Regions from separate parts of the Peribacillus sp. NJ11 genome, predicted to be linked through region 1. Evidence: riboswitches for the same ligand, from Rfam matches in the RefSeq annotation. Region 1 holds a riboswitch; each other region holds the start of a gene.

The links. A riboswitch is a leader RNA that binds a small molecule or an ion and turns the genes downstream of it on or off. The one in region 1 is predicted to bind S-adenosylmethionine.
Region 2: another riboswitch for S-adenosylmethionine. It lies ahead of metK (methionine adenosyltransferase); the one in region 1 lies ahead of QUF86_RS17440 (bifunctional homocysteine S-methyltransferase/methylenetetrahydrofolate reductase).
Region 3: another riboswitch for S-adenosylmethionine. It lies ahead of QUF86_RS26735 (methionine biosynthesis PLP-dependent protein); the one in region 1 lies ahead of QUF86_RS17440 (bifunctional homocysteine S-methyltransferase/methylenetetrahydrofolate reductase).

Annotation. Positions count from the first base shown of each region.
Region 1 covers NZ_JAUCFO010000001.1:3,513,998-3,520,279, forward strand. Annotated here, with positions in the region: gene ligD (DNA ligase D) at 130-1,977, opposite strand; gene ku (non-homologous end joining protein Ku) at 2,127-2,969, shown strand; gene QUF86_RS17435 (MOSC domain-containing protein) at 3,477-4,127, shown strand; SAM riboswitch class I at 4,239-4,337, shown strand; gene QUF86_RS17440 (bifunctional homocysteine S-methyltransferase/methylenetetrahydrofolate reductase) at 4,441-6,282, shown strand, end outside; gene metH (methionine synthase) at 6,281-6,282, shown strand, end outside.
Region 2 covers NZ_JAUCFO010000001.1:1,809,508-1,815,789, forward strand. Annotated here, with positions in the region: gene QUF86_RS08985 (glycosyltransferase) at 1-979, shown strand, start outside; gene QUF86_RS08990 (nucleotide sugar dehydrogenase) at 1,021-2,322, shown strand; gene pckA (phosphoenolpyruvate carboxykinase (ATP)) at 2,487-4,073, opposite strand; SAM riboswitch class I at 4,490-4,652, shown strand; gene metK (methionine adenosyltransferase) at 4,815-6,008, shown strand.
Region 3 covers NZ_JAUCFO010000001.1:5,461,690-5,467,971, reverse strand. Annotated here, with positions in the region: gene metC (cystathionine beta-lyase) at 1-1,177, opposite strand, end outside; gene QUF86_RS26735 (methionine biosynthesis PLP-dependent protein) at 1,174-2,286, opposite strand; SAM riboswitch class I at 2,372-2,485, opposite strand; gene fumC (class II fumarate hydratase) at 2,835-4,217, shown strand; gene QUF86_RS26725 (hypothetical protein) at 4,327-4,569, shown strand; gene QUF86_RS26720 (ABC transporter ATP-binding protein) at 4,637-5,782, opposite strand; gene QUF86_RS26715 (PucR family transcriptional regulator) at 5,907-6,282, opposite strand, start outside.

The DNA of each region.
Region 1 (6,282 bases):
TTTAAACAAAGCTGATTGGAATGGAAGGTAGGAGACTCCTGCGGGGAAAGCGGGTCCAAGGGAGACCCTAGAGGCGCACCCTACGTTCCAATCAACGTTCCATTTTACACTCCCTCAAAAAAAGACCAACTAGTTGTTGGTCTTTTTTTGTTTTAGGAATGACAATACTTCCAAAAAGGCCGGGCCATTATCGACAAGCCTGTAATCCATAAATGCACATCCGTTCCTTTTGATTCTGTTTGGTATGGTTTCAATCGTATAGTCCTTTAACTGGAGACTTTCGTCAACTTCCTCCCAAAACAAAGGTGTAGCCACACCCGCGAAAGAATTTCCTCGTGGGGAATAAGGCTGAATGATGGTTTTTCCTTCACTATGCTGCACAAAGTCCAAGTAAAGTCGGTCATGCCGATTTATTTTCATTCTTTCCGTTGTAAAATCATTTGGGTTGGAACTTGTTAAGTAGTCACCGAGAAAATCGGTGAATATGCGTGTCTCCTGATAAGTATATCTGTCTTCAGGCAGAGGGATGTGAATTTGCAGTCCTTTGTTACCTGAAGTTTTTACAAAAGCTTTTATCCTTAATGAGTCCATCACCTTTTTTATTTCCTGTGCGGCCTTTATAGCCAAGGAGAAAAATTCGATGGAAGGGGGATCTAAGTCCAGGACGATTTCATCGGGTCTTGTTTTTCCAGCTTTCTGAAATGGGGCATGGAATTCCAATGCCAGTTGATTGCCAAACCAAAGTAGCGTTTCAATATCGTTACACAGCATATACTCGATATCATCATCCATGAACGTTTTAATAAAGGCCGGCGCATAATCAGGCTTGTTTTTCTGGAAAAATCTTTCTTTATCCATAGTGCCATGAGGATAGCGGATAGTCGTAAGCAGTTTATCCTTCAAGAAGGGTAAGAAGAAAGCTGAAACCTCCCGTAAATAATGAAGGTATTCAACTTTTACCACCTGTTTTCCACCGGTTATCCAAAGTGGTTTATCCTTAGAGGTTATTTGTACAGTATCTGGAAATGTGTATTGGCCTATGACGAATTTCTCCCAGGTACATTCATCGGGGGCCGTTTGTAAAAGCCATTGCGAAAACTGAGGTTCACGCAATTCATTTTCCTCATAAACGTGTAAGAATTGAACTTCGATGCAAATGGATGGATGTATATAAAAAAATTGTGCGTCTTCGTCTGATGCATTTTGCTTGATCAGTTCATGCAATATCCCTTTATCTTGAGCGCTCAGTCCATTTTTAACACTTCCGATTTTCGTTACGGCACCTTCTTTGAAAACTGCGAGGGAAACGTAACCATTTTCTTTGTGCAATGCTGTAATGAAACAAGAGACGGTCTTCCAATTTTTCACCTTAATCCAAGATGTAGAACGTTTTCCTTCTTGCCAAGTTCCCCGAATTTCCTTGGCGACAACTCCTTCACCATCGAATAGGGTGACCTTTTTCAAGGCATCATCCAAAACGTCAAAACTTTCTATTAATTGGATCAAAGCCTTATCGTTGGGGTCAGGAGGCATAGGAAAGCCAAGTTCTTCACCAATACTCAACATGAATCTCCTTCGTTCTTCCATAGGTTTAGCTGCTATGTCCTTTCCGCTGATGCGAAGCAGGTCAAACGCTATAAACCGGCATGGGGAAAAATGAGCTTTTTCTGAAATTAAGGATTGTTTCCCAAGGCGTCCACGCCACTGTATTTGAAAAAAGTCCGCTTTTGCTTGATTGGTAAGCCAGACCAATTCACCGTCCAACTGCAGTGGGAGGTAATCTTCCAGGTCCAGATCTTTGATGTAAGCAATGATTTCTGGGAATAAGGGTGATAACTCCTTCTCATTTCGACTCGAGATGCTTATCGTATCGGAGTCTATCGTTAAAATTGCCCTAAAGCCGTCATATTTGATTTCATAACGCCAATCCTTGGAGTTAGGGGCTTCAGGGTAATAGGTTGGCAGCATCGGTTTCATTCTGTAATTACCTCCGCAAATAATTGATAACATTATTTTGCCAAAAAAACGAAGTGTTAGAGTTGGCAATTGTTTTTTCGGTTTTTTTTTAACAAAGGGGAATAATAAAATTGATTTTCTCTTTAAAAATAAGTTATGAGGTGACGAATATGCATACGATGTGGAAGGGGAGCATATCATTCGGTTTGGTGAACATTCCGATCAAACTTCATGCTGCAACGGAAGATAAGGATATATCTTTAAGGACGTTGCATAAGGAGTGTCATTCACCGATTAAATACGAAAAGATGTGTCCGGTTTGCCAAAAAGAAGTGGGAAAGGACGATATAGTCCGCGCTTTTGAATATACAAAGGGAAAGTTTGTTGTATTGGAAGACAGTGAACTAGAACAGCTAAAAAAACAAAATGAAGAAAAAGCAGTGGAAATCGTGGATTTCGTTAAAATTGAAGAAATAGATCCCATTTATTTCAACCGAAGTTATTATATGTCCCCTAATGACGGTGGGATAAAAGCTTATTCCCTTTTGAGGCAGGCCCTAAAGGAATCGAATAAGGTTGGGTTAGCGAAAATCATCATTCGCTCAAAAGAACAAATGGCGGTAATCCGAGTTGTTGATAATACCTTGGTGATGGAAACGATTCATTACCCGGATGAAGTACGCTCCACAGCGGATGTGCCGAATATTCCTGCCAACGATACCATTGTAAAAAAAGAAATCGATACGGCCGTGTTATTGATAGATCAATTAACGACTACTTTCGATCCGACAAAATATACCGATGACTATCGAACCGCTTTACTTGATTTGATTGAATCGAAGAAAACGGGACAAACGACGATTACAGCCAAAACAAAAGAGCCAGTTTCCAACAATGTAACCGATTTAATGGAGGCTTTACAGGCATCCATTGACCGAACGAAACATGATGAACCGGAAAAGAAAAAGACTACCCGAAAGAAAGCGGCACCGAAAAAAAAGAAACAAGCATAAACAGGAAGCTGAGCGGAAGACGCATGATGTCGCTCGGCTTTCTGCTTGTTTTAGCAAGGGATCTTGCCTTCTAATAAGGTAATGAAAGTGACTTAACAGGGAGAGAATTACATAGGGAAGGGATTACAAATAGGTAAGTGGATCACGATGTAAGGAACTGAATGGAATTAAAAGAAAATGATGGATGGAAATGAAGGCAAAAAAATTCGCTCCCTAAAGAGCGACAATGAGGAATTCAATCGTGAAAATCAACATATAGGCGAACGGTTGTAGTTTTCGACTATATATTGTGTTCATATTCTACCATATTTAATTCTGAAATAGCAACAAAATTACTGAAACTAACCTATGAATTTTTCTGGAAATCAATGATATTTCGCCAACTTGGGGCTTTTGCCCTTCTAAACTGCTATATTCCCATAAAAAACTACAGAACAAAATGGATTTTTAGTATAATTTATACATATATAATGATGATATAAATTAAATAAGAATGGAAGATGTAAAATGGAAAATGGAAAAATTGAATCGCTTCATGCCGGAAAGCCCAAACAGGAAAATTTTTCGAATATCGATATCTTTTCAGCGATGGATAAACAAGCAGTGGATGACGTGATAGTAACTAAATCAGGCATAATGGGTGATGGGGTAGGTAATGTAAAGTTCCATGGAGGTCCTGATCGGGCTTTGTGTTTTTACCCCTTTGAGCATTACTCATTATGGAATGAAAGATTCGCTAAAAAGCTAGATATCCCTGCATTCGGTGAAAATTTAACTGTAGCGGGGATGAGGGAAGAAACAACGTATATCGGTGATATTTATCAAATAGGCGAAGTGATTGTTCAAATTAATCAGGGGAGGATCCCTTGTTCGACCATTTCCCACTTCAATCAGGAACCTAAGTTTTTGGAATTCGTGCTGAAAACGAGTTACACTGGTTATTTTGCAAAAGTCATTCAAGAAGGAACGATAAAGAAACAAAACGAAATCGTGCTAATAGATCGTTTGCAAGAAAAAATTTCGGTTCATTATGCAACAGAGGTGATCCTACATAACCGAGATGGGCTGGAAGGCTCAAACGCGTTACTTACACTAGACTCGTTAGCGGAAGACTGGAAACAAAGGATAGTGAAGAGAGTTCAAGCTGCAAAAGAGTGAATGAATTTTGCAAAAGTGAAAAAAATGACGATCAGGTATTGAAATTGACAGATTATTAATGTAAATTAAATATAATCAAATTTTGAAATCTTGTGAAAATTATATAATTGGATCTTATCGAGAGAGGTGGAGGGACTGGCCCGAAGAAACCTCAGCAACCAGCTTAGGCAAAGGTGCTAAATCCAGCAAGCAGAGCTTGATAGATGAGGAGAATGTTTCAAAAGACCTTCTTCTTTGAGAAGGTTTTTTTTCTTTTCTCTCATACTCATATAAAACGACAAAAACAGGATTGTTTTTGAGAGAGGGTGTAATTATGAATTTTCGTAAAGAATTGAAAGAAAGAATGCTGGTTGGAGAAGGGGCAATGGGGACTTTACTGTACTCTTATGGCATCGATCAATGTTATGAGGAATTAAACTGCACGAACCCAGATCAAATAGAGTCCATCCACCGTGCCTATTTGGAAGCTGGTGCAGATATCCTTCAATCGAATACATATGGAGCCAATTTCAATAAATTGAAACGGCATGGACTTGAAGATGAAGTAAGCAGAATAAATCGCCAGGGAGTCATCCTTGCTAAAAAAGCGGCAAAAGGAAAGGCATATGTCTTCGGTACCATAGGGGCACAGCGGAGTATCAGGAAATCGGATTTAAGTATGGAAGAGATAAAGCGAGGTTTTCGTGAACAGCTATACAGTCTGTTGATGGAAAACCCGGATGGGATTCTCTTGGAAACATTTTATGACCTGGAAGAGCTGGAAACCGTTTTGCAAATCGTTAAAAATGAAACTGGACTGCCGATCATCGCAAATGTTTCGATGCATGAACTGGGAAATCTTCAAAATGGAATCCATTTAAATGAAGCCTTTCAAAAACTCGAGCAATTGGGTGCCGATGTTGTTGGGGTGAATTGCCGACTCGGTCCACATCATATGATTCGGGCCTTGGAAGAGGTGAGTTTGCCAAAGCAAGCGTCGATTGCCATTTACCCTAACGCCAGCCTTCCGGATTATGTGGATGGAAGGCTTGTCTATAAAGCTGTGCCGGAATATTTCGGCTCAAGTGCCCTAGACCTTCGTGAGCAAGGTGCCGCGATCATAGGAGGGTGCTGTGGAACGACTCCCCTGCATATTCAAGCTGTAAAGAATGCGATTGGAAGTTTGGCTCCAGTAAAAGAGAAATATACGAAAGCCCGTGAAATAGAAATAATTGAAGTGAACGATAGAGAATTGGAACTCCCTCTGTACGAAAAGGCCAAAACAGAAAGGACGATTCTTGTTGAACTTGATCCTCCGAAAAAGTTGGGAATAGAGAGTTTCATGACTGGTGCCGAGGTTTTGAAAAAAGCAGGGGTCGATTCCATTACATTGGCGGATAATTCACTTGCTTCACCAAGGATATCGAATGATGCACTGGCTAATTTGCTGAAGAACCAATTGAATGTAAAGCCGATGGTGCATATAACATGCCGGGATCGAAATTTAATTGGCCTGCAGTCACATTTAATGGGCCTGCAGACGGTTGGGCTGGATGAATTATTGATCATCACCGGAGATCCCTCTAAAATTGGGGACTTCCCGGGAGCCACTTCGGTTTATGATTTATCGTCGTTTGACCTAATAAGCATGGTCAAACAATTTAATGAAGGTCTATCCTATTCCGGTCAGAGTTTGGGCCAGCGGGCTAATTTTAAAATTGCCGCCGCTTTTAATCCCAATGTGAAATATTTGGATAAAGCCGTACAGAGAATGGAAAAGAAGATTGCCTGCGGTGCCCAATCCTTTTTGACACAGCCAATTTATTCAGTTGAGCAGATTGAAGAAGTTCATGAAGCTACAAAACATTTAGAAACCCCGGTTTTCGTCGGTATCATGCCATTGACAAGCACACGGAATGCCGAATTCATCCATAATGAGATCCCGGGCATCAAATTGCCGGATAATGTCAGGAGGGCCATGGCTTTAGCGGGGAATGACCCTGTAAAGTCAAGAATTGAAGGGGTGAATATCGCACGCGAGCTAGTCGACGCGGCAAGGGAAAAATTCAAGGGCATATATTTAATCACTCCGTTCCTTCGCTATGAAATGACGGCGGAACTTACGAAATATATTAGAAAAGTCGATAGTAAACATACATCAGAGGTGGCAGTACAT
Region 2 (6,282 bases), 1.7 Mb from region 1:
TTCCCTTGCACTCCTTGCGATCGGCACCTTGATCATGAGTAAAACGAAACTGCCGACCCTATTAACAAGGAGCTACATTTTTGGTCAAATGATCCACCATGGCCGGAAAAGGAAATATGATTTTTATCATTCGAATGACTTGAATACGCTAATGCAGGGAGCAATCAGCAGTAAATGGTTAAGGCGGAAAAAGCTGATATATGACTCACATGAGGTTCAAACGAGCAGAACGGGATATAATAGCCGACTTTACGGGATGATGGAGAAATTCCTATTAATATTTGTTGATGAAATGATTGCCGAAAACCATACGAGAGCTAAATATAACGAAGACTTATATGGTTTATATCCCAATGTGGTCCATAACTACCCAATTCCAACCAATCCGGAGGAAAGTACGGCCGTGAATTTGCATGAACTGCTCGATTTGCCAGCGAATGAGCCGATATTGTTATACCAAGGCGGCGTTCAAATGGGCAGAGGTTTAGAGCAATTGGTTGATGCTGTACCGATGATAGAGGGTGGGACAGTGGTTTTTATAGGAGATGGAAGAATCAAGGATGATTTGATGAAAAAAGTAAGCGACATGCATCTGGAACATCGTGTGAAGTTCTTACCGAAGGTTCCGGTCGACGAGCTGCTCCATTATACGAAAAATGCGTATTTAGGTTTTCAGGTATTGAATAATGTCTGTTTTAATCACTACTCCGCTTCTTCAAATAAATTGTTTGAATACATGATGAGCGGTGTGCCTGTGGTTGCCTGTAGTTTTCCTGAAATCCAAAAGGTGGTCGATGCGGAACAGATTGGCGTGTGTGTCGATTCACATGATCCAAAGTCAATTGCCGAAGGAGTCAATTACCTATTGAAACACCCTGAAAAAAGGGCGGAAATGAGCAGTAATTGCCTGAATGCCCGGCAAAAATACAATTGGAAACAAGAGAAGGAAATCTTTATCGATATTTATCAATCTGCCTAACAAAACGAGTGTAGCAGAAAAATAGGATAGGAGTGGTTAATATGAAACTTTGTACAATGGGACTAGGTTATATAGGGCTTCCAACTTCTTTAATGTTTGCGAAACACGGTGTCGATGTTATCGGCGTGGATATCCAGCCTGAGGTTATCTCCAATTTGAATGATGGTAAGCTCCATATCGAAGAACCTGGACTGGAGCAGGTATTACATGAGGTGCTTATTTCCAATAAGTTTCGAGCTGCTTTAAGCCCGGAACATGCTGATGTTTTCATTATTGCAGTCCCTACTCCAAATAAAGATGACATGCATCAATCATGTGATTTAACCTACGTCTTAGAAGCGACATCCACCATTCTTCCTTTTATCAAAAAGGGAAATGTCATCATTATCGAATCGACGATAGCGCCAAGAAGCATGGATGATCATATCAAACCGATGATAGAAATGACTGGCCTCACGATCGGTAAAGACATCTTCCTCGTTCATTGCCCGGAACGTGTTTTACCTGGAAGGATTCTTGAAGAGCTAGTTCATAATAATCGTATCGTCGGAGGGATCACGGAAACATGTTCTTATAAAGGGAGCTTAGTTTATGAAACCTTCGTTCAAGGTGAAATCATTCAGACGGATGCGAAAACGGCAGAAATGTCCAAGCTGATGGAAAATACTTTCCGGGATGTCAATATCGCCCTTGCAAACGAGCTGGCGAAAGTCTGCTTCCAGCTGGACATCAATGTCTTGGATGTCATAGGGATGGCAAACAAGCACCCACGTGTCAATATTCACCAACCAGGCCCTGGAGTCGGGGGACATTGTTTAGCAGTCGATCCGTATTTCGTCGTAGCAAAGGCACCAGAGTATGCGAGAATCATTAAATTGGCACGTGATACAAACGTATCGATGCCTTATTACATTGTCAATTGCGTAAGAATGATGCTCGAGGGAATCCGTCATCCAAAGGTAGCGGTTTTCGGACTTTCATACAAAGGAAATGTAGATGATATTCGTGAAAGTCCCGCCATTGATGTCGTCAATATCTTGATGGGAATGGAAAATGTGGATGTAGCCTTGCATGATCCGCATGTTCAATCTGGGAAGATGCCAATCGTTTCAGTGGAAGATGCTGTAAAAGGTGCCGACTTGATACTTGTCCTGACCGACCATGATGAATTTAAACGGATGGATTATGATAAGCTATCGGATCTTATGGCCAATAAATTGATTTTGGATACACGGAATTGCATTGATGCGAATGAAACCGATGTCCCGGTGGCCAACCTGGGCAATATATATCAATACAAAACGATGTCCATGAAAAAAGCCAGGAATAAAGCGATCATCTAAAAACTTGGACAAACATCGATAATGGAATAAGGATAAAGGGGGCGCTGACTATGGACAGTGCCCTTTTTGTGGTTGAAAGTCAAGCTCTGCAACTGGCACGGGGGGAGCGGAAAACCAATGAAGAAAGGACCAAGCAAGAGCTTGGTCCTTTTGTGTACAATTTATTAAGCTGTCGGTCCGCCAAGTTCTTCGATTTCACTTGGAACGCTACCGAATTTCTTGAAGTTTTCACGGAATTGAGCTGCAAGAGCTGTTGCTGCTTGTTTATAAGCTGCAGGATCTGCCCAAGTCTTGATTGGTTGAAGCACTTCGTCAGGAACTCCAGGAACATGAAGCGGGATATCCAAACCGAAGATTTCATCCTTGATCGTTTCGATGTTCGCTAATTCACCTTCAAGTGCCGCTTGTACCATCGCACGAGTGTAAGCAAGTTTCATACGGCTTCCGGTTCCGTATGCTCCGCCAGTCCACCCAGTGTTGACAAGGTATACTTTTGCATTGTGCTCGTCAATTTTATCACCAAGCATCTCAGCATAGCGTTGAGCGGGAAGCGGTAAGAACGGTGAACCGAAGCAAGTGGAGAATGTAGCTTCCGGAGAAGTTACCCCTCTTTCAGTACCAGCCAATTTACTAGTGTAACCACTTAGGAAATGGAACATTGCCTGTTCTTTGGAAAGCTTGCTGATTGGAGGCAGAACGCCTGAAGCATCAGCTGTTAAGAAAATGATTGTATTTGGGTGTCCTGCAATACTTGGGTTCACGATGTTATCGATCGCTTGCATTTGGTATGCAGCACGGGTGTTTTCAGTCAATGAACTGTCATCATAGTCCGCTTCACGTGTATCCGGGTCCACAACTACATTTTCCAATACGGCACCGAAGCGGATCGCATCGAAAATTTGTGGTTCTTTTTCACGTGAAAGGTTGATCGTTTTCGCATAGCAGCCACCTTCGATGTTGAATACACCGTTAGAAGACCAGCCGTGCTCGTCATCGCCAATCAGTTTACGGCTAGTGTCTGCGGATAAAGTTGTTTTACCTGTTCCAGACAGTCCGAAGAATAAAGCGACGTCCCCTTCACGTCCTACGTTAGCAGAGCAATGCATTGGAAGGATTCCAGCCTCTGGAAGTAAGTAGTTCATGATCGAGAAGATCGATTTTTTCATTTCTCCTGCATATTCCGTTCCGCCGATCAGGATGGTACGGCGTTCAAATGAAACGATGATGAAAGTTTCAGATGAAGTCCCGTCCACTTCTGGGTCTGCTTTGAAATTAGGTGCCGAAAGAATTGTGAATTCAGCTTCGTGACCTCTTAATTCCTCTTCGTTCGGACGGATGAACAAAGTATGGGCAAAAAGATTATGCCAAGCATATTCGTTAACAACTCGGATTGGAAGACGTGATGATTCGTCTGCACCAGCGAAACCTTTGAAAACGAAAATCTCTTCTTTTGCTTTTAGGTAGTCAACTACTTTATTATATAGTTTATTGAACACATCTTCAGAAATTGGCTGGTTCACTGAACCCCAATCGACTTTATCCTTAACGGATGCTTCTTCCACGATATATTTATCTTTAGGTGAACGACCAGTATATTTGCCGGTTTCAGCTTTTACTGCGCCAGTTGATGTTAGTACGCCTTCATTTCTGCTTAATACTTTTTCGACCAATTGAGGAACTGAAAGTTGAGTTTGAACATTGTTTCCTGTTAATAACTGGTGTAACTCATTAGAAACATCTACAGAATTCATATATGAGATACCTTCCTTTGTTTAAGTTTTTATATTACAATTAGTATAACACATTCATTTAAATAGTCTATACTATTTCTTTTAATTTGTGATTATTTTCAACTGGTTGCGTTAATCATTTTTCATTATTAAGGCGCAGGAACCGAGTCATTACTATTGCATATACTTACATGGAGTGAAAATTTTATTTTAAATAGGAAGTAATTAAGCAACATATTTCTAATTGGCCGTTCCTGTTAGTATGCTTTATTTTCTATTATTAATGGCAATTTTCAACATTTCTATTCGCAGTCTGCCTTGGAAACCCTTTGAAGACGCTGAAACAACCCGTTTTTTCAAGTGGGGGGATATGTTCTTTTTAGAAAAACATTGACAAGTTCCAACCTGATACGATATTATCTTAAATTGTACGGATTCTCTTATCCCGAGTTGGTGGAGGGACAGGCCCTTTGAAACCCAGCAACCTGCCATATTGAACTTGACTCCAAGATCGATCGCCGAAAATAAAGCGATGTTCTTCAAGGAATAGTGGTGATGGTGCTAACCTGAGCAAGGTAAAAAACCCTTGAACGATAAGAGTGAAAGGATAGAAGACAGAATTTTAAACCTTTCCTCATTTGCCAGGGAAGGTTTTTGTGTTTTTATAAGTAATTCTGTGTCTATAGTTGAAACTAATGAGGGAAACGAGTTCCGTAAAAATCAGGCTTATGCCTACAACATACTAACTTCCAAGGAGGAAATATGATGTCAAAGAAACGTCTATTTACTTCTGAATCTGTTACAGAGGGCCATCCGGACAAAATTTGTGATCAGATTTCAGATTCCATTTTAGATGCTATCCTTGCTAAGGATGCAAATGCACGTGTTGCGTGTGAAACAAGTGTAACAACAGGTCTTGTGCTTGTTGCTGGTGAAATTACAACATCCGCTTACGTGGATATTCCGCGTATCGTTCGTGATACCATTGCAGGAATTGGTTACACACGTGCGAAATACGGTTTCGATGCTGAAACTTGTGCTGTATTGAGTTCCATTGATGAGCAGTCTGCCGATATCGCAGCTGGCGTCGATAAAGCATTGGAAGCTCGTGAAGGAAACATGTCAGAGGAAGAAATCGATGCAATCGGTGCAGGGGACCAAGGTCTTATGTTCGGATTTGCTTGTAATGAAACAGAAGAGCTTATGCCGCTTCCGATTTCATTGGCACATAAACTTTCATTCCGCTTGGCTAAAGTTCGTAAAGATGAAACTCTTGCTTACTTACGCCCTGATGGTAAAACACAGGTAACTGTGGAGTATGATGAGAATAACCGTCCTGTACGTGTAGATACGATCGTTATCTCTACACAGCATGATGCAGAAATTACGCTTGAACAAATTCAAGCCGATATAAAAGAACATGTGATTAAAGCAGTTGTTCCAGCTGAATTGATCGATGCTCAAACTAAGTACTTCATCAACCCGACCGGCCGTTTCGTAATTGGCGGACCTCAAGGGGATGCTGGTCTTACTGGACGTAAAATCATCGTTGATACGTACGGCGGATACGCTCGTCACGGCGGTGGTGCATTCTCTGGTAAGGATGCTACTAAAGTTGACCGTTCTGCGGCATATGCAGCGCGTTACGTTGCGAAAAACATCGTTGCCGCTGGCCTTGCTGACAAAGCGGAAGTTCAATTGGCATACGCAATTGGTGTGGCAGAGCCTGTATCGATCTCGATTGATACATTCGGAACTGGTACAGTTAGCGAAGAAGTCCTAGTTGACCTAGTTCGTGCAAACTTCGACCTTCGTCCAGCTGGTATCATCAAAATGCTTGATCTTCGTCGCCCAATCTACAAACAAACAGCTGCATACGGACATTTTGGCCGTACAGATGTCGATCTTCCATGGGAACGCACGGATAAAGCAGAAACATTAAAAGCACAAGCATAATCCATAGAAAAAAGGTGTCCCGCAAAAGCGGGGCACCTTTTTTCTATGGATTAATTTTGCCTTCAGGGGGAATAATTCAAGAAATCGATAGTTACTCTAGAGTTAGGAGTTTACTCGTGAAATTGGAGCAAATACTCGCGAGTTAGGAGCAAATACTCGTGAAATTGGAGCATTTACTCGCGAGTTAGAAGCATATACTTGTGAGTCAGGGTCGTATACTCGTGAAATTGGAGCAAATACTCAGAGTTAGGAGCAAATACTCGTGAGTTAGGAG
Region 3 (6,282 bases), 1.9 Mb from region 1:
TCGCAGCAATTGCTTCCCCTTTTGCAATATTTACAAGGGCCGCATCGAAGTCCTTGATTAAATCGTCCGGATTTTCAAGTCCGACAGAGAGACGAAGCAAGCTGTTCGTGATGCCCCGCTTTTCCCTTTCATCAGCAGGCATGGCAGCGTGGGACATTTTGGCCGGGTAGGATAATATGGATTCGACAGCTCCAAGGCTTACGGCAAAAACAGGAAGCTCGACAGTGTTCACGAAAGAGCGGAAGACTTCTTCGCTTACCAATTCAAATGATAGGACCGCACCGGCTCCAAGTGACTGGCCTTTCTGGATGGCGTGCTGTGGATGATCTGCTAGGCCGGGATAATACACTTTTTTAACCAAGGGCTGCTTCTTTAAGTAGGCGGCAATCTTTTCTGCCCCTTTTTGGGAGTGCTCCATTCTAACGGACAAGGTTTTCAGACCTCTCATTACTAGCCAGGCGTCCTGGACACCAAGAATCGCTCCAAAGGAGTTTTGGAGGGAACCGAGTCTTACTGCCAATTCCGGATCTTTCACTACAGCAAGTCCAGCTACCACATCACTATGTCCGGATAAAAACTTCGTCGCACTATGAAGGACAACATCAGCGCCCAGATTCAGGGGTTTCTGTAATGCTGGCGTCAAGAATGTATTATCAACAAAACTTAAGGCCCCGGCTTTTTTTGCGATTTCACAAACGGCTTTAATATCGGTCACTTTAAGTAATGGATTTGAAGGCGTTTCGATGTATATGGCTCTCGTATTTGGCTGAATGGCCGCTTTGATGCTTTCAAGATCCGTCATATCAACGAAAGTATGCTCAATATTGAAACGTGTCAAAACACTTGTGACCATCCTGAACGTTCCTCCGTACACGTCTTCGGAAATGACGATATGGTCTCCGGCAGACAACAGCAGGAAAGCTGTTGAAATGGCTGCCATTCCTGATGAAAAGGCAAAACCGTGTGTGCCTTCCTCAAGTTCGGCAATGATATCTTCCAGCGCTTCGCGAGTTGGGTTCCCGCTTCTGCTGTAATCATATTTACCGAATTGATCGATATCGGATTGATGGAAAGTGGAAGCGTGCTGAATGGGGACGCTCACACCGCCTGTTGCCGGATCGAATTTATGTTGATTATGGAGTAATTTGGTTTCAAAGCTAAAATCATGATCGGTCATCGTAGTGCCTCCCTTTTTACGTGTGCGAATGCTTCCTGTAAATCCTGAATCAAATCGTCGCTGTCCTCAATGCCGACGGAGAAGCGAAGCAGGCGATTACAAACCCCATTGGCCGTTCTGACTTCAAGAGGTATATCGGCATGTGTTTGTGTAGCAGGATAGGTGATGAAGCTTTCGACCCCACCAAGGCTTTCTGCAAACGAAATTAATGAGAGTGATTGTAAAAATGGGTTGACCGCCGCTTCTTCAATGATGCGGAAGGAAATCATGCCGCCCCTACCGGGATACAATACGTCCGTAACGCAATCATGTTCCGACAAGTAATCTACAAGTACCTTTGCATTCTTTTCATGACGATCCATCCGCAATGCCAGGGTTTTCATTCCGCGCATCAACAGCCAAGAATCAAAGGGGCTCAAGACAGCACCAGTACCATTATGATGGAAGGCAAGTGCATCACATAATTCCGCGCCGCTGGCCACGATCAGTCCGGCCAGCACATCATTATGACCACCGAGATACTTGGTAGCACTGTGAATCACAATATCCGCTCCAAGCAGGATGGGTTGTTGAATAAGAGGCGTGTAAAAAGTATTATCAACGATTAACAATAAATCAAATCGTTTGGCCAATGCGGCAACGGCGCTAATATCCGTTTGCTGCATAAGAGGGTTAGTGGGAGTTTCAATGAAGATGGCTTTCGTGTGAGGAGTGATGGCTTTTTCGATATCCTCCAAACAACAAGTGTTCACATAGTCACACTGCAACCCCCATTTCTTAAAACCTTGTTCTAACAGACGATATGTACCCCCATAAAGATCTTCGCTGACAATCCATGCATCACCTGATTTAAATAAGGCCAGTATAGTAGAAATGGCTGCCATTCCTGAACTGCAGGCATACCCTTGGTCGCCTTTTTCCAGATCGGCGATGGATCGTTCCAATAGTTGGCGTGTAGGATTACCTGTCCTTGTGTAATCGAATCCAGTCGATTGACCGATTCCTTCGTGGCGAAAAGCAGTTGAAAAGTATACCGGCGGATTGACTGTTCCTGTCGCCGTTTCGCTGCGATTTCCTAATTGAGCAAGATATGTTTCAGTTTTGTACATAGTTTTCACTGCTCCTTTGAGTTATATAAAATAAAAAAAGTCTTCTTTAAGAAGAAGACTTTGATTAAGTAGGGACGAGTCATTCTTCTTATCTTCCAAGTTCACAAACTTGTGGAATTAGCACCTTTTCATTGGTTTGAAACAAATGAAGGTTGCTGAGGTGTCATCGGGCCATTCCCTATACCTCTCTCGATAAGAGTTTAGATTATTCAATTTCTTTTGAATTTACTATAAATACAAAATACTGTCAAGAACAAGTTTGATGGATATTGCTTCGATGTTCATGACTAGGTCTATTGGAGCCTAGCGGTGTCAACACTTTACGTGTCTAAAAAGAATATCCGGAATTTGCATGTGGTCAGGGATAATCCTGAATGATCCTGTTGAATGAATTAATTGAATTTTTCAGAAAAAGGGGAGGCCTGGCCGGATATTTTTGCTTTAAAATAATAAAGTTTGTACAATGTAAGGAGAGAGAATAATACGACATTATTCATTTCATATACTTAAGGTCTTCGATGAATAGTGCAAACATAGGAGGAGAACACATGGATTACAGAATCGAACGAGATACGATGGGTGAAGTGAAAGTTCCTGCCGATAAATATTGGGGAGCACAGACCGAGAGAAGCCGTAACAATTTCAAAATCGGTAATGAAAAAATGCCGATTGAATTGGTTCGTGCATTTGCATACGTTAAACAAGCTGCGGCAAAGGTTAACTATGATCTCGGTGATCTTTCAGAAGTTAAAAAGAATGCCATCGTTAAGATTTGCGGCGAAATCCTTGAAGGTACGCTTGATGAACATTTCCCGCTTGTAGTTTGGCAAACGGGAAGCGGGACGCAAAGTAATATGAACGTGAATGAAGTGGTCGCTAACAAAGGGAATGAATGGTTAAAAGAAAATGGTGAATCGGAAACACTTCACCCGAATGATGATGTAAACAAGGCACAAAGCTCCAATGATACTTTCCCGACCGCCATGCATATTGCAGCCTTTATGGAGGTCGCTGAAAAGTTGGTTCCTGCCATCAAAGCACTTCGTGATACATTCGATTCAAAAGAAAAAGAGTTTTGGGATGTCGTGAAGATTGGCCGGACACATCTTCAAGATGCAACACCACTGACATTAGGACAAGAAATTTCTGGCTGGAAAGCGATGCTTGATAAAGATCTAGCGATGATTGAGGAAAGCAGCCAAAAATTATTGAACCTGGCTCTAGGCGGAACGGCAGTAGGAACCGGAATCAATACAAAAAAAGAATTCCCGGGACTTTCCGCAAAACAAATTGCAGCGGATACAGGACATCCTTTCGTCACATCGGATAATAAGTTCCATGCATTGACAAGCCATAACGAAATCGTTTATGCACACGGTGCTTTGAAAGCATTGGCAGCGGATTTAATGAAAATTGCGAACGATGTCAGATGGCTGGCAAGTGGTCCTAGAAGCGGAATCGGCGAAATAGCCATTCCTGAAAATGAGCCAGGCAGCTCCATCATGCCGGGTAAAGTCAATCCAACACAGAGTGAAGCGCTTACCATGATTGCGACACAAATCGTTGGTAACGATGCTACAATTGGATTTGCAGCAAGCCAAGGTAACTTTGAATTGAACGTATTCAAACCAGTCATCATCTATAACTTCCTTCAAACAGTGAAATTATTGACGGAAGGCATTCACTCTTTTAACATTAATTGTGCGGTTGGCATCACTGCAAATGAAGATAAGATCAAAGAAAATGTAGATCGCTCCCTTATGTTGGTAACAGCATTGAACCCGCATATTGGTTATGAAAAAGCAGCCAAGATCGCCAAAACTGCATTCAAGGACAACTCTACCTTAAAAGAAGCGGCCTTGAAATTGGAGTTCCTCACGGAAGATGAATTCAAAGCATGGGTCGATCCCGCTGACATGGTTAATAAATAATTCCATAGGAGTGCCCTCCCGCCGGTTTTAGGGAGGGTGTTTCCATGTGTTAAAATAATGAAAGCAACAAATACTGAGATCATAAGTATCGGGAACAGGAGGAATAACAATGTCTTTATGCCCGCTTTGCAACGGTCTAAGAAAAATTCATGTAAATTGCCCGGAATGCAGCAGCAATCTTGAGGATAAAGGGAAATTCATGGATTACGATGATGATTACAGTGCTTATATGGATATCGACACACTTAAGCTGAACGACGGATACCCTCAATCCCTTCAAAAAGGCCAATGCCCGCATCTTATGAAATGCTCTGAATGCGGACATGATGAAGTGGTATTGGTCCAGGAATAGATTTGACCCTTATTTAATATTTGAATAAACGAAAAAAAGACCCATTCATGAACGGGTCTTTTTACGTTTAATTGGCAGATAACTTCATGCTTTCCTGCATTTGTTCGTCCTCTTCAACTAAAATGCGATGTTCGGTCCCTTTATCAAAAAAGTGTGCTTTATTCATGTCAAGGGCTAGTTTTATGTTCTCGCCTGCCTGGATAATATTCTTGGCATCTACCCGTGCGACGAAGTCCTGCCCCTCTAATGTGGAGTAAAGCATGATCTCCGCGCCCATGAGTTCAGCTACATCAATTTGGGTTGTGAATGTACTGTTGGGGGACTCCGTGAAGTAATCTCCTTCGTTATGGAAATCCTCAGGACGGATGCCAAGGATCATTTCTTTTCCGACATATCCTTGATCACGCAGCATTTTCATCTTCAATCCGGGTATTTCAAGCGTTTGTTCACCAATTTTAAACATGCCTTCTTTTAATGTTCCGGTAAAGAAGTTCATGGCAGGCGATCCGATGAAGCCGCCGACAAAAACGTTTATGGGTTTCTCGTAAACGTCTTTTGGGGCACCGACCTGTTGGATGATACCATCTTTCATTACGACAAGGCGTGTCGCCATGGTCATTGCCTCTGTTTGGTCATGTGTGACATATATCGTTGTGGTGTCCAGCCGTTTATGTAGTTTTGCGATTTCAGCACGCATTTGAACCCGCAGCTTTGCGTCGAGGTTGGATAATGGCTCATCCATCAAAAATACTTTTGCGTCCCTTACAATTGCACGGCCTAGTGCCACACGCTGGCGCTGACCACCTGAAAGGGCTTTCGGTTTCCTATTTAGCAGCTCTTCAAGTCCGAGGATCCTTGCAGCTTCATTGACCCTTTGCTTGATCTCCGCTTTTGGCGTTTTCCGGAGCTTTAATCCAAATGCCATATTGTCATAGACTGACATATGTGGATATAAGGCGTAGTTCTGGAAAACCATCGCAATATCACGATCTTTAGGGGGGACATCATTGACTCGCTTGCCGTCTATAAATAAATCCCCTTGGGAAATGTCTTCCAGTCCGGCAATCATCCGTAAAGTCGTCGATTTGCCGCAGCCTGAAGGTCCCACAAAAACTATGAATTCCTTATCGGCAACACGAAGGTTGAAGTCTTTAACAGCTGTCACCTTTTTATCATAAATCTTGAATATATGATCTAATACTAACTCTGCCATGAAAAATCCCCCTTTTAAACTCTTGATTACTTGTACCAATTAAATATAGTCTAAGCTATCAGTTTAGAAAAAAGTATGGGCACATTGCACAAAAAAGGATAAAAACCCCTGTTTGTAATGAAAATTATTCATTCAGTAAAAGAATCAAGTACGCAGTCAAGGCGTGACGAAAGTTCCTAATATCGAGACCAGTTCTTTCAGAGAATTTATCTATCCGGTATTGTAAGCTGTTCCGATGTATATAAAGCTGTTTGGCGGCATAGGTGGCATTGGAATTACATTCGATATACGTTTTGATCGTTTTGATAAGTTCAGTATCCTGCTTGGTCTTGCCGAGAATCTCATTGATATACCACCTTGCATTCGTAACGGAAGGGTCATTTATTAATGAGTGGGGGATGATGTCTGCCAAATTAGCAACCTTTAGATCCGGCAGATGCACTTGTGCCAAAGCAAAACATTTTTTCTCCTGGTTCCTGTGATGATGAAGGTCTTGATTT